2 regions of the Bradyrhizobium sp. SZCCHNRI20481 genome follow, and region 2 is predicted to be linked to the other one. Evidence: predicted binding sites of a transcription regulator. Region 2 holds the regulator's gene; the other holds the start of a gene.

Region 1 (5,943 bases), on a different contig from region 2:
GATCGACGTCATCTCCGGCGATCACCAGAACAAGCCGGATATCGGCACCGCGATCGCGCGGCAGTGGTTCGACGTCGACAAGGTCGACGTCATCGTCGACGTGCCGAACTCGGGCGTGGCGCTCGCCGTCAACAACGTCGTCAAGGAAAAGAACGGCGTCTACATCAATTCGGGCGCCGCGACCTCGGATCTCACCAACGCGCAGTGCTCGCCCAACACGGTGCACTGGACCTACGACACCTACATGCTGGCGCACACCACCGGCCAGGCGCTGGTCAAGGCGGGCGGCTCGACCTGGTTCTTCCTGACGGCAGACTACGCCTTCGGCGCCGCGCTGGAGCGCGATACCACGGCGGTCGTCACCGCCAATGGCGGCAAGGTGATCGGCGGCGTCAAGCATCCGCTCAACACCTCCGACTTCTCGTCCTTCCTGCTGCAGGCGCAGTCGTCGAACGCCAAGGTCATCGGCCTCGCCAATGCCGGCGGCGATACCACCAATACGATCAAGCAGGCGGCCGAGTTCGGCATCAATAAGGGCGGCCAGAAGCTTGCCGCGCTGTTGCTGTTCCTGACCGACGTCAAGTCGATCGGGCTCGACATCGCGCAGGGCCTCAACTTCACCGAGACTTTCTACTGGGACATGAACGACCAGACCCGCGCCTTCTCCGAGCGGTTCGCCAAGCGGATGAAGAACGGCGCGCCGCCGACCATGGTCCAGGCCGGCGTCTATGCCGGTCTCGCGCATTACTTCAAGGCGCTGGACGCGCTGGGCGAGAACCCGCACGACGGCACCAAGATCGTCGACAAGATGAAGTCGATCCCGACCGAGGATACGCTGTTCGGCAAGGGCGAGATCCAGCCCAACGGCCGCACCATCCACACCGCCTATCTGTTCGAGGTCAAGAAGCCCTCGGAGTCCAAGGGCCCGTGGGATCTCTACAAGCTGGTCGGCTCGGTACCGGGCGACCAGGCCTTCACGCCGCTCGACAAGAGCGCGTGCGCCTTGTTGAAGAAATGAACCGCTGTGGCTCCGGCGGCTGACGTCGCCGGGGCCGCCATCTTCTGGGAAACGCCGAGAGAAAACAGAACAAGACGATGCAGGCCCTCTACGCACAGCTCCTGGTCGGACTGATCAACGGCTCGTTCTACGCGCTGCTCAGTCTCGGGCTTGCCGTCATCTTCGGCATGCTCAACATCATCAATTTCGCCCATGGCGCGCTCTACATGATGGGCGCGTTCTGCGCCTATTTCCTGCTCAACCTCGGCGGCATCAATTACTGGTGGGCGCTGCTGCTGGCGCCGATCATCGTCGGCGTCTTCGGCATGATCCTCGAGCGCACCATGCTGCAATGGATCGCCGGGCTCGACCATCTCTACGGACTGCTTCTGACGTTCGGACTGGCGCTGATCATCCAGGGCGTGTTCCAGAACTTCTTCGGCTCGTCCGGCCTGCCTTATGCGATCCCGGATCAGCTCCGTGGCGGCATGAATCTCGGCTTCATGTATCTGCCGGTCTATCGCGGCTGGGTCGTCATATTCTCCCTGGTCGTCTGTCTGGCGACCTGGTTCCTGATCGAGCGGACCCGGCTCGGCGCCTACCTGCGCGCCGCCACCGAGAATCCGACATTGGTGCGGGCGTTCGGCATCAACGTGCCGCGCATGATCACGCTGACCTACGGCCTCGGCGTCGGGCTCGCGGCCCTCGCCGGCGTGCTGTCGGCGCCGATCAACCAGGTGCGGCCCCTGATGGGCGAGCACATCATCATCGTGGTGTTCGCGGTGGTCGTGATCGGCGGCATGGGCTCGATCATGGGCTCGATCATCACCGGCTTCCTGCTCGGCGTGATCGAGGGACTGACCAAATATTTCTATCCCGAGGCTTCCAACACCGTGGTCTTCGTTCTGATGGTCCTGGTGCTGCTGGTGAAGCCGACGGGTCTGACCGGACGGGCGGCCTGACATGACATCCATCACCGACACGACCCTGCCGATCACCCCGCGCGCGATGCGCGACGAGATGATCGTGTTCGTCATCATGGCGGCGCTGCTGGCGATCGTACCGTGGACCGGGCTGTACCCGTTCTTCGTCATGCAGGCGCTGTGCTTCGCGCTGCTCGCCTGCGCCTTCAACCTCCTGATCGGCTATGGCGGCCTGCTGTCGTTCGGCCACGCGATGTTCCTGGGAACGGCCGGCTACTGCAGTGCCCACGCGCTGAAGGTGTGGGGGCTGCCGCCCGAGCTCGGCATCCTCACAGGCGTCGCCGGATCGTTCGTCCTGTCGGTGATCACCGGCTACATCTCGATCCGCCGCCAGGGCATCTATTTCGCTATGATCACGCTGGCGCTGTCGCAGCTCCTGTACTTCATCTATCTGCAGGCGCCGTTCACCCATGGCGAGGACGGCATCCAGGGCATTCCCCAGGGGCGGATGTTCGGCATCCTCGACCTGTCCAGGCCGACGGTGCTCTATTACGTCGTGCTGGTCGGCTTCCTCGCCGGCTTCCTGCTGATCTTCCGCACCATCAACTCGCCGTTCGGCGAAGTGCTGAAATCAATCCGCGAGAACGAGCAGCGGGCGATCTCGCTGGGCTACAAGACCGACCATTACAAGCTGCTCGCCTTCATTCTATCCGGGACGCTGGCCGGCTTGGCTGGCGCGTTGAAGGTGTTCGTCGCCCAGAACGCCTCGCTGACCGACGTCGAGGTGGCGATGTCGGGGCAGATCGTGCTCATGACCCTGGTCGGAGGGCTCGGCACCGTGTTCGGCCCCGTCGTCGGCGCGTTCGTGATCGTCGGCATGCAGCAATATCTGTCCGGCTTCGGCCAGTGGGTGACGGTGATCCAGGGCGTGATCTTCGTCGCCTGCGTGCTCACCTTCCGCCGCGGCGTGGTCGGTGAAATCGCCCATCTGTTCAAACGATCCCTTTAAGCCGTTGATCTGAAAAGAGATCGTCGAAAGGGCAGAAAGCGGTGGATGAACCGGCCACCGCTTCTGCTGGTGCGCGATCCGGAGTATGACAGTTCTGTGACGGGCCGGCCCTGGCCCGTTTCGGAATGGATGGATCTCGTCCCATGCTGCACTGGTTTCGCGCCGTCCTCCCGCGGGAGGAGCGGTTTTTCGATTTGTTCGCCCGCCACAACAAGGTGGTGATTCAGGGCGCCCATGCGCTGCAGGACATGCTGCAGGGCGGTGACGACATCCTCGCCCACTGCCAGCGCGTCAGCCAGTTCGAGAACGAGGCCGACAACATCACCCGCGAAGTGCTGACCGCGGTCCGCCGCACCTTCATCACCCCGTTCGACCGCGGCGACATCAAGAACCTGATCACCTCGATGGACGATGCCATCGACCAGATGCAGCAGACCGCCAAGGCCGTGGTGCTGTTCGAGGTCAAAGAGTTCGAGCCGACCATGCGCGAGATGGGCACCTTGCTGGTCGATTGCGCCAATCTGATCGGCCGCGCGCTGCCGTTGCTGCAGGCGATCGGCCAGAACGTGCCGATGATCACCGCGATCACCGAGGAGATGACCAAGCTCGAGGGCCGTGTCGACGACCTCCACGATATCGGGCTGAAGGAGCTGTTCCTCAAGCACCGCAAGGCCAATACCATGGACTTCATCGTCGGCGCCGAGATCTACGACCATCTGGAGAAGGTCGCCGACCGCTTCGACGACGTCGCCAACGAGATCAATTCGATCATGATCGAACAGGTCTAGGGTAGGGCCGCGCCGTGGACGCTCAACTCGGCCTTCCGATCCTGGTCGGCCTCATCGCCGTTGCGCTCGCCTTCGATTTCCTGAACGGCCTGCACGACGCCGCCAACTCGATCGCGACCATCGTTTCGACCCGCGTGCTCCGGCCGCAATATGCGGTGTTCTGGGCCGCATTCTTTAATTTCGTCGCGTTCGCGGTGTTCGGCCTCCACGTCGCGCAGACCATCGGTACAGGGATCATCGATCCCGCCATCGTCGACGCCCAGGTGATCTTCGCGGCCCTGGTCGGCGCCATCGTCTGGAACCTCGTCACCTGGGCGGCCGGCATTCCCTCGTCGAGCTCACACGCGCTGATCGGCGGCCTGGTCGGGGCAGGGGTCGCCAAGGCCGGCATCTCGGCCGCCGTCTGGAGCGGCCTGTCGAAGACCGTGCTCGCGATCGTGCTGTCGCCGCTGGTCGGGCTGGTGCTGGCGATGGTCCTGGTCGCGATCGTGTCCTGGGCCTCGGTGCGCTCGACGCCGTTCGCGGTCGACCGCGCCTTCCGCATCCTGCAATTCGCCTCGGCCTCGCTGTATTCGCTCGGCCATGGCGGCAACGACGCGCAGAAGACGATGGGCATCATCGCCGTGCTGCTGTATTCGCAGGGCCATCTCGGCAACGAGTTCACGGTGCCGTTCTGGGTCGTGCTGTCGTGCCAGGCGGCGATGGCGCTGGGCACCCTGATGGGCGGCTGGCGCATCGTCCGCACCATGGGCCTGCGCATCACCAAGCTGAACCCGATGCAGGGTTTCTGCGCCGAGACCGGCGGCGCGATCACGCTGTTCCTGGCGACCTTCCTCGGCGTGCCCGTGTCGACCACCCACACGATCACCGGGGCCATCGTCGGCGTCGGCGCCGCCCGCCGCGCCTCCGCGGTGCGCTGGAACGTGGCCGGATCGATCGTCTATGCCTGGGTCTTCACGATTCCGGCCGCGGCGATCGTCGCGGCGCTGACGTTCTGGCTGGTGTCGGTGCTCCGGCACTGATCCGGATCGGCCCGGCCGGGCTCAACTCGCCGGTTGGAGTTGCGGTGCAAAACGCCTATATGGAGGGCGCGCGGCGGCCGAGATCCCGCGCCTTTCCCGTAAATCGCCCGCTCTCTGGCCTGAAACGACGCCTGCCGCCTCATGTCCGATACTGCCGTCACGACCGAACAGCCCGCCCGCACCGCCTTGTCCGACGAGGTGGCGCGCCGGCGCACCTTTGCCATCATCTCGCATCCGGACGCCGGCAAGACGACGCTGACGGAAAAGTTGCTGCTGTTTGGTGGCGCCATCAATCTCGCGGGCCAGGTCAAGGCCAAGGGCGAGCGCCGTAACACCCGCTCGGACTGGATGAAGATCGAGCGCGAGCGCGGCATCTCCGTCGTGACCTCGGTGATGACCTTCGAGTTCGAAGGGCTCGTCTTCAACCTGCTGGACACGCCGGGCCACGAGGACTTTTCCGAAGACACCTATCGCACGCTGACCGCGGTCGACTCGGCCGTGATGGTGATCGACGCCGCCAAGGGCATCGAGGCGCGCACGCGCAAGCTGTTCGAGGTCTGCCGCCTGCGCGACATCCCGATCATCACCTTCATCAACAAGATGGACCGCGAGAGTCGCGACACCTTCGATCTGCTGGACGAGATCGAGAAGACGCTGGCGCTCGACACCACGCCGATGACTTGGCCGGTCGGCCGCGGCCGCGACTTCATCGGCACCTATGACATCCGCGACGGCGGCGTGCGCCTGCTCGAAGGCGGCGGTGCCAAGACCGGCGCGGCGCAGCAGATCGACATCGCCGAGCTCGGCAAGATCAACGCCAATCTCGACATGAGTCAGATCACCGACGAGCTGGAGCTGGTCAAGGAAGCCTGCAAGCCGTTCGACCTCGAGGCATTTCGCGAGGGCCACCTGACGCCGGTCTATTTCGGCAGCGCGCTGCGCAATTTCGGCGTCGGCGATCTGCTCGAAGGCCTTGGCCGCTACGCGCCGTCGCCGCGCGCGCAGGAGTCGAACCTGCGCAAGGTCGACGCCGCCGAGCCGCGCATGAGCGCCTTCGTGTTCAAGATCCAGGCGAACATGGACCCCAACCACCGCGACCGCATCGCGTTTGCGCGGCTGTGCTCGGGCAAGCTCAACCGCGGCATGAAGGCGAAGCTGGTACGCACCGGCAAGACCATGCCGCTGTCGAGCCCGCAATTCTTCT
Region 2 (5,943 bases):
GAGCGGCGCCGTCACCTCTGCCCTCGTGACGCGACCGCTCTCGATATCGAGCCTGACCTCGAGATCGCCTTCGACACGATTGAACGGCCCGACCGTGATCCGCGTCATGGGCGACGCTTGTCACTGGCCCGGCCCGGCGGCACCACGACGTGATCGGCAGTCGCATTGACTCGGACGCGGCGCGGCGTGGCCGATTTCGACAGCGCTGCGAGCGCGACGAACCAGGCTTTCGGCATGTCGGTGGGAAGGCCGACCGGGATGCCGGCGAGCTTCGCCGTCTCCAGATAGTTCTGCGCGCTCTCGAAGCCCGGCGAGGTGCAGGCGATGCAGGCGTAGCCGCCCTTGGTGCAGGAGCCGCCGCCGTTCCACGAGCGCTGATTGCAGTCGCCGACCGCCTGCGTTGCGCGGCAGCCGAGATGCTCCATCAGGCAACCGCGCTCTGACATCGCTTCCGCACTCGCCTTGAACTCGTAGAACTCGTTGCGTGAGCAGCCGTGATGAGCGAGGTGGTTGGCGATGAAGGTCGGACGGCCGACTGTGTCGAGGCCGTCTGCCGTCAGATCGCCCGAGGTAAGCGCCAGCAGGCTCTCCATCATCCAGCCCGGATGCGGCGCACAGCCTGCGACGTTGATCACCGGCAGCCCGCGTTTCGAGCGGAAGGCCGCGCCAAGCGCGCCGCCGATATCGCTGCCCTCGAACTGCAGTCCGACCGCATCGGTCGGATTGATGCCAGCCGCGGGAATGCCGCCATAGGCGGCGCAGCTGCCGACGGCGACGACGTAGTCGGCCAGCGGCGCCAGATCGAGCAGCCAGTGATAGATCGAGCGGTTGGTGCCGGCGAGCATGTTGAAGCGGCCGGTCAGACCGGGGCCTCGCGCCACCGAGCCTTCGAGCACCAGCAGATCGAGCCGCTCGCGGCCGTCGCGGATCGCCTCCAACAGCTCCACGACCTCGTCCCCTGTCTGCTCGCTGACGGAGGGATGCCATACCAGATCGATGCCGGATTGGCGCAATTCGTCGAACCAGCCGGACGCACCGCTTTCCAGGATCGACATGGTGCAGCCGCCGCAGCTCGCGCCCTGCAGCCACAGCATCCTGATCGTTCCCTCCGAGCCGACCATCATGAGGCCCCGCTCCTAGCCCGTCTTATGCGTTCCGCTTCGTATCGCCGGCGGGTTTAGCGCCCCCGCACGAACGCTGGCAAGCGCTTCGCCGGGCGTCGCCTCGGAACCGCGCTGACTGCGACCGAGCAGCATGGCGACCGCCCAGACCAGTCCGAACAGGCCGATCGCGACGATTCCGAGATTGGCGACACCGTCGCCCAGCGCGGTGGCGACGTCAGCCCATCCCCCCGTCAGGCCAAGCCGCGGCGCCAACAGCGTGAACGCCTCGAAGCTGCCGATCACCAGCGCGATCGCAACGGATGCGCCGGTGATCACGAGGTTATAGCGCAGCTTGCGTGCGGGATCGGTCAGCGCCCAGCGATAGGCGCCGACCATCAGCATGCTGTCGGCGGTGTCGACGGTGGCCATCGCAGCCGCGAACAGCGCCGGGAATACCAGCACATGGGCGAGGCTCGCGCCGCGCGCAGCCTCGGTCGCCGACAGGCTGAGAAGCCCGATCTCGCTCGCGGTGTCGAAGCCGAGACCGAACAGGAAGCCGAGCGGATACATGTGCCAGGCGCGTCCCACCAGGCGGAGCACGGGGCGCAGCAGGCGGATGAGGATGCCCCGTCCGGGGCTTCCGGCGGTTTCCATCTCGGACTGCGGCTGTGCCGTGCGGCGCCAGAGGTTCACGAACAGAATGAGGTTCGCCAACGCGATCAGCAGCAGGAAGCCGGCCGATACCGACGTGCCGACGACGCCGCCGATCGTCCTGATCGCACCCTCTTCATCCAGGAGGTCCGCGCCCGCGATGAGGCTCACGACGATGGTGGCGATGACGACGACGCTGGAGTGGCCGAGCGCAAAATAGAGGCCGGCGGCGCGCGGGGGGTTACCGTCCTGCACCAGCTTCCGCACGACGTTGTCGATGGCCGCGATGTGATCCGCATCGACCGCATGACGCAGTCCGAGCAGCCAGGCCAGCATCGCGGTGCCGACGATGGCGGGGCGGTCGGCATAGAGCGCGAACGCCCAGGCCCAGGCGAGCGCGTTGGCCGCGACCAGCCCGGCGACGAGCGCGACGGTCCGGCCGGGCTGCGACCGCCACCACAGCAGCCGCGCGGCCCGAGGATGATCAATTGGAACAATCGTCATACTCGGACTATAGCAAGAGCCAGGCCAGTTCGGTAAAGCCCCCGCTGCAGGCAAAAGCTGCAGGAAAACCTGGGCGGCGCTTCCCGGATTGCCCTCTCGCTTGGCAACCCGCTATCCAGTCACGCACAGATCATGACCAGCGGCGGGGACCTCGTCCCTCTCGCCCCCTCCTTCCCTCACCGCGCCGAGGCACTCTGTGCCGCGATCTCGCGCCGCACGACCGCCTCGAACTGGCTCGCGGGGGCGGCGAACATCAGCCGGGTCTCCTCGTGGAACGCCGAGAAGATGCCGACCACGGCCGGCTCCCCGCCGACCTCGGCCAGGATCGGCGAGCCCGAATAGCCGAAATTGGCCAGGCAATGCACTGTCAACAGCCGGGCATCCCCGGTCATGCCGGCGCTGCAATTGCGCTGGCCGGTCGGCGAATAGCGCCGCTCCTGGCCATAGCCGATCTCGGAGATGGTTCCGGCCGTGGTCGCAGCCGCGAGCTCCTCGCGGGTCAGCGCCTTGACCGCCACCGGCTTCGACGGCAGAGCATCCTTCAGCACGATCAGCGCCCAATCGGCGGGCGAGCGGTCGAGCGACCATCTGTCGTGCCGGGTCGGAACGAAATCGGGCGCCACGATCAGCTTGTCGGCGACCGACGATGCCGCCGGCGTGCCACGGTTCATGCCGGCCAGGAAGCGGACATTGCCGGGGCTGACCTGCGCCACGCCGTTGAAGACGCAATGCGCGGCGGTGAGCACGACGCGCGGCGCCACCAGGGTGCCGGTGCACCAGCCGCCGCTCGAGTATTGCGCGACGGTGACGACGCCGATCGACGACGCCGGCCAGGAGGTGGGATCGACGACCTCGCCGATGTGGCGATCGAGCCCGAGCAGTTGCTCCGGACGCGGAGTGGCAATGCCCGCATCCGCCGATTCCGGTTTCGGCTGCCAGGACGCAATGGCGCTCTGGGCCTGGACGCGCTGCGGCTCGGTCAACCTGACCCGCTGCACGTCGCGGCCGGCCGATCGCACGCCACTACGGCCCGCCATCACCAGCCAGGCATAGCCCTGCACGACGTCCTGTTTCACACCGCGGCCGTCGAGCAGCATCAGGCCGAGCATGTATTGCGACTGGGCGAAGCCCTGCGCCGCGGCGCGGCTGAACCAGCGACTGGCTTCGCCGTAGTTGGAGGCAACACCCTCGCCATTGACGTAGGCGATGCCGAGATAATGTTGCGCGACGGCGAGCCCCTGATCGGCGGCCTTGCGGTACCAGGCCAGCGCCTCGCTCGGATTACGCGGCACGCCCCAGCCGAACGCCTGCATGAAGCCGACGTCGAACTGCGCCCGCGCATCGCCCTTGGCGGCCAGCGGCAGCAGCCGTCGCATCGCCGCCGCATGCTGCCCGTTGCCTGCCGCCGCGACCGCGTCTTCGAGCTCGGCGGCCGTGGCGCCCGCCAAGCTGCCGAGCAGCATGACAAGAGATATGATGATGGTCTTGATCAAGGGCGTCCGCTGGGACCGAAACATCGTGACGGGCCACGAAGCAGACACGATCAAGACGGCGGCGGCGTGGCGGAAAGCGGACCGCGATCTCCTCAATCGGGCCCGCTCGCGCCTCACACCTTCTTCATCCTCACGCCCATCGCCCTTACACCTGCTCGCTCTTGGCGAAGCGATCATCGAGCGCATAACCGGCGCCGCGCACGGTGCGGATCGGGTCCTGCTCGCGGCCGGGATTGAGCAGCTTGCGCAGGCGGCCGATATGGACGTCGACGGTGCGCTCGTCGATGTAGATGTCGCGGCCCCAGACGCTGTCGAGCAGCTGTTCGCGGCTGAACACGCGGCCGGGGTGCTCGAGGAAGAATTCGAGCAGGCGGTATTCGGTCGGGCCGAGATCGATCGGCCGCCCCGAGCGCGCCACGCGGCGTTTCTCGCGGTCGAGCTCGATGTCGCCATAGGACAGCACGGTCGCCAGCCGCTCCGGGCTCGCCCGCCGCAGCAGGCCTTTCACGCGCGCCAGGAGCTCCGGCACCGAGAACGGCTTGACGATGTAGTCGTCGGCGCCGGTGGCGAGTCCGCGCACGCGCTCGCTCTCCTCGCCGCGCGCCGTCAGCATGATGATCGGCAGTTGCCGGGTCTCGGAGCGCGCGCGCAGGCGGCGGCACAGCTCGATGCCGGAGAGGCCCGGCAGCATCCAGTCGAGCACGACGAGATCCGGAACGCGCTCCTTCAGCCGCGTGTCGGCCTCGTCGCCGCGCGCCACGGTCTCGACCTCGTAGCCTTCGGCCTCGAGGTTGTAGCGCAGCAGCGTCGTCAGCGCCTCCTCGTCCTCCACCACCAGAATTCGGGCGCCCATGTCTGAACCGTCTCTCTTAGTTACCGGGAATCGTCGTCGCGAAGCTCGTCATGTCGCCCTTCGGGCGCTTGTCCATGATCTGCTGGCCTTCGATCATATAGAATACAGTCTCGGCGATGTTGGTCGCGTGATCGCCGATGCGCTCGATGTTCTTGGCGCAGAACATCAGGTGGATGCAGAACGAGATGTTGCGCGGATCCTCCATCATGTAGGTCAGGAGCTCGCGGAACAGCGAGGTGCAGATGGCGTCGACTTCCTCGTCGCCCTTCCACACCGTCATCGCCGCCGGCAGGTCATGCGCGGCATAGGCGTCCAGCACCGTCTTGACCTGCGACTGCACCAGATCGGTCATGTGCTCGAGGCCGCGGATCAGCTTCAGCGGATGGAAGTCGCTCTCCAGCGCCGCGACGCGCTTGCCGATGTTCTTGGCGAGGTCGCCGATGCGCTCCAGATCGGTCGCCACGCGCATCGCGCCGACGATCTCGCGCAGGTCGACCGCCATCGGCTGGCGACGGGCGATCGTGAGCACGGCGCGCTCCTCGATGATGCGCTGCAGCTTGTCGACCTCGGCGTCGGTGGCGACCACCTTCTGGCCGAGCGCGATGTCGCGCCGCACCAGCGCATCGACGGAATCGACGATCAGCCGCTCCGCGAGGCCGCCCATCTCCGATACCAGACGGGTGAGGTCCTGCAGATCGCTGTCGAACGCCTTGGCGGTATGTTCACTGGCCATGATGATCTCCTGAAGACAATGTCGTCGGCGTCAGCCGAACCGGCCGGTGATGTAATCCTGGGTCCGCCGATCACTCGGCGAGGTGAAGATCTTGCTGGTGTCGTCGAACTCGATCAGCTCGCCGAGATACATGAAGGCGGTCTTGTCGGAGACGCGCGCCGCCTGCTGCATGTTATGCGTCACGATGGCGATCGTATAGTTTTCGGCGAGCTCCTGGATCAGCTCCTCGACCTTGGCGGTCGAGATCGGATCGAGCGCCGAGCACGGCTCGTCGAACAAGATCACCTCCGGCCGGACCGCCACGGTGCGCGCGATGCACAGTCGCTGCTGCTGGCCGCCGGACAGCGACAGGCCCGAGGCGTTGAGCTTGTCCTTGACCTCGTTCCACAGCGCGCCGCCGCGCAGCGCCTTCTCGACCCGGTCGTCCATCTCCGACTTCGAGATCTTCTCATAGAGGCGGATGCCGAAGGCGATGTTCTCGTAGATCGTCATCGGGAACGGCGTCGGCTTCTGGAACACCATGCCGACCCGGGCGCGCAGCAGATTCAGATCGAGCTTGGGATCGAGGATGTTGGTGTTGTCGAGCATCAGCTGCCCGGTCGCCCG

What was found. Region 2 encodes PhoB, which activates phosphate uptake and scavenging genes when phosphate is short. Its sites were predicted from a motif close to TGTCATNNANCTGTCAT; they were not measured.
Region 1: the regulator PhoB is predicted to act here: its motif matches at 3,015-3,031, upstream of QX132_RS01935 (DUF47 domain-containing protein).

The regions. Positions count from the first base shown of each region.
Region 1 is NZ_JAUEUE010000001.1:393,359-399,301, reverse strand. Features, by position in the region: gene QX132_RS01950 (ABC transporter substrate-binding protein) at 1-1,018, shown strand, start outside; gene QX132_RS01945 (branched-chain amino acid ABC transporter permease) at 1,096-1,959, shown strand; gene QX132_RS01940 (branched-chain amino acid ABC transporter permease) at 1,961-2,929, shown strand; gene QX132_RS01935 (DUF47 domain-containing protein) at 3,073-3,717, shown strand; gene QX132_RS01930 (anion permease) at 3,732-4,739, shown strand; gene QX132_RS01925 (peptide chain release factor 3) at 4,881-5,943, shown strand, end outside.
Region 2 is NZ_JAUEUE010000007.1:273,428-279,370, forward strand. Features, by position in the region: gene QX132_RS13940 (nickel-dependent hydrogenase large subunit) at 1-108, opposite strand, end outside; gene QX132_RS13945 (HupU protein) at 105-1,121, opposite strand; gene QX132_RS13950 (HoxN/HupN/NixA family nickel/cobalt transporter) at 1,137-2,258, opposite strand; gene QX132_RS13955 (trypsin-like serine protease) at 2,435-3,751, opposite strand; gene phoB (phosphate regulon transcriptional regulator PhoB) at 3,897-4,604, opposite strand; gene phoU (phosphate signaling complex protein PhoU) at 4,621-5,337, opposite strand; gene pstB (phosphate ABC transporter ATP-binding protein PstB) at 5,368-5,943, opposite strand, start outside.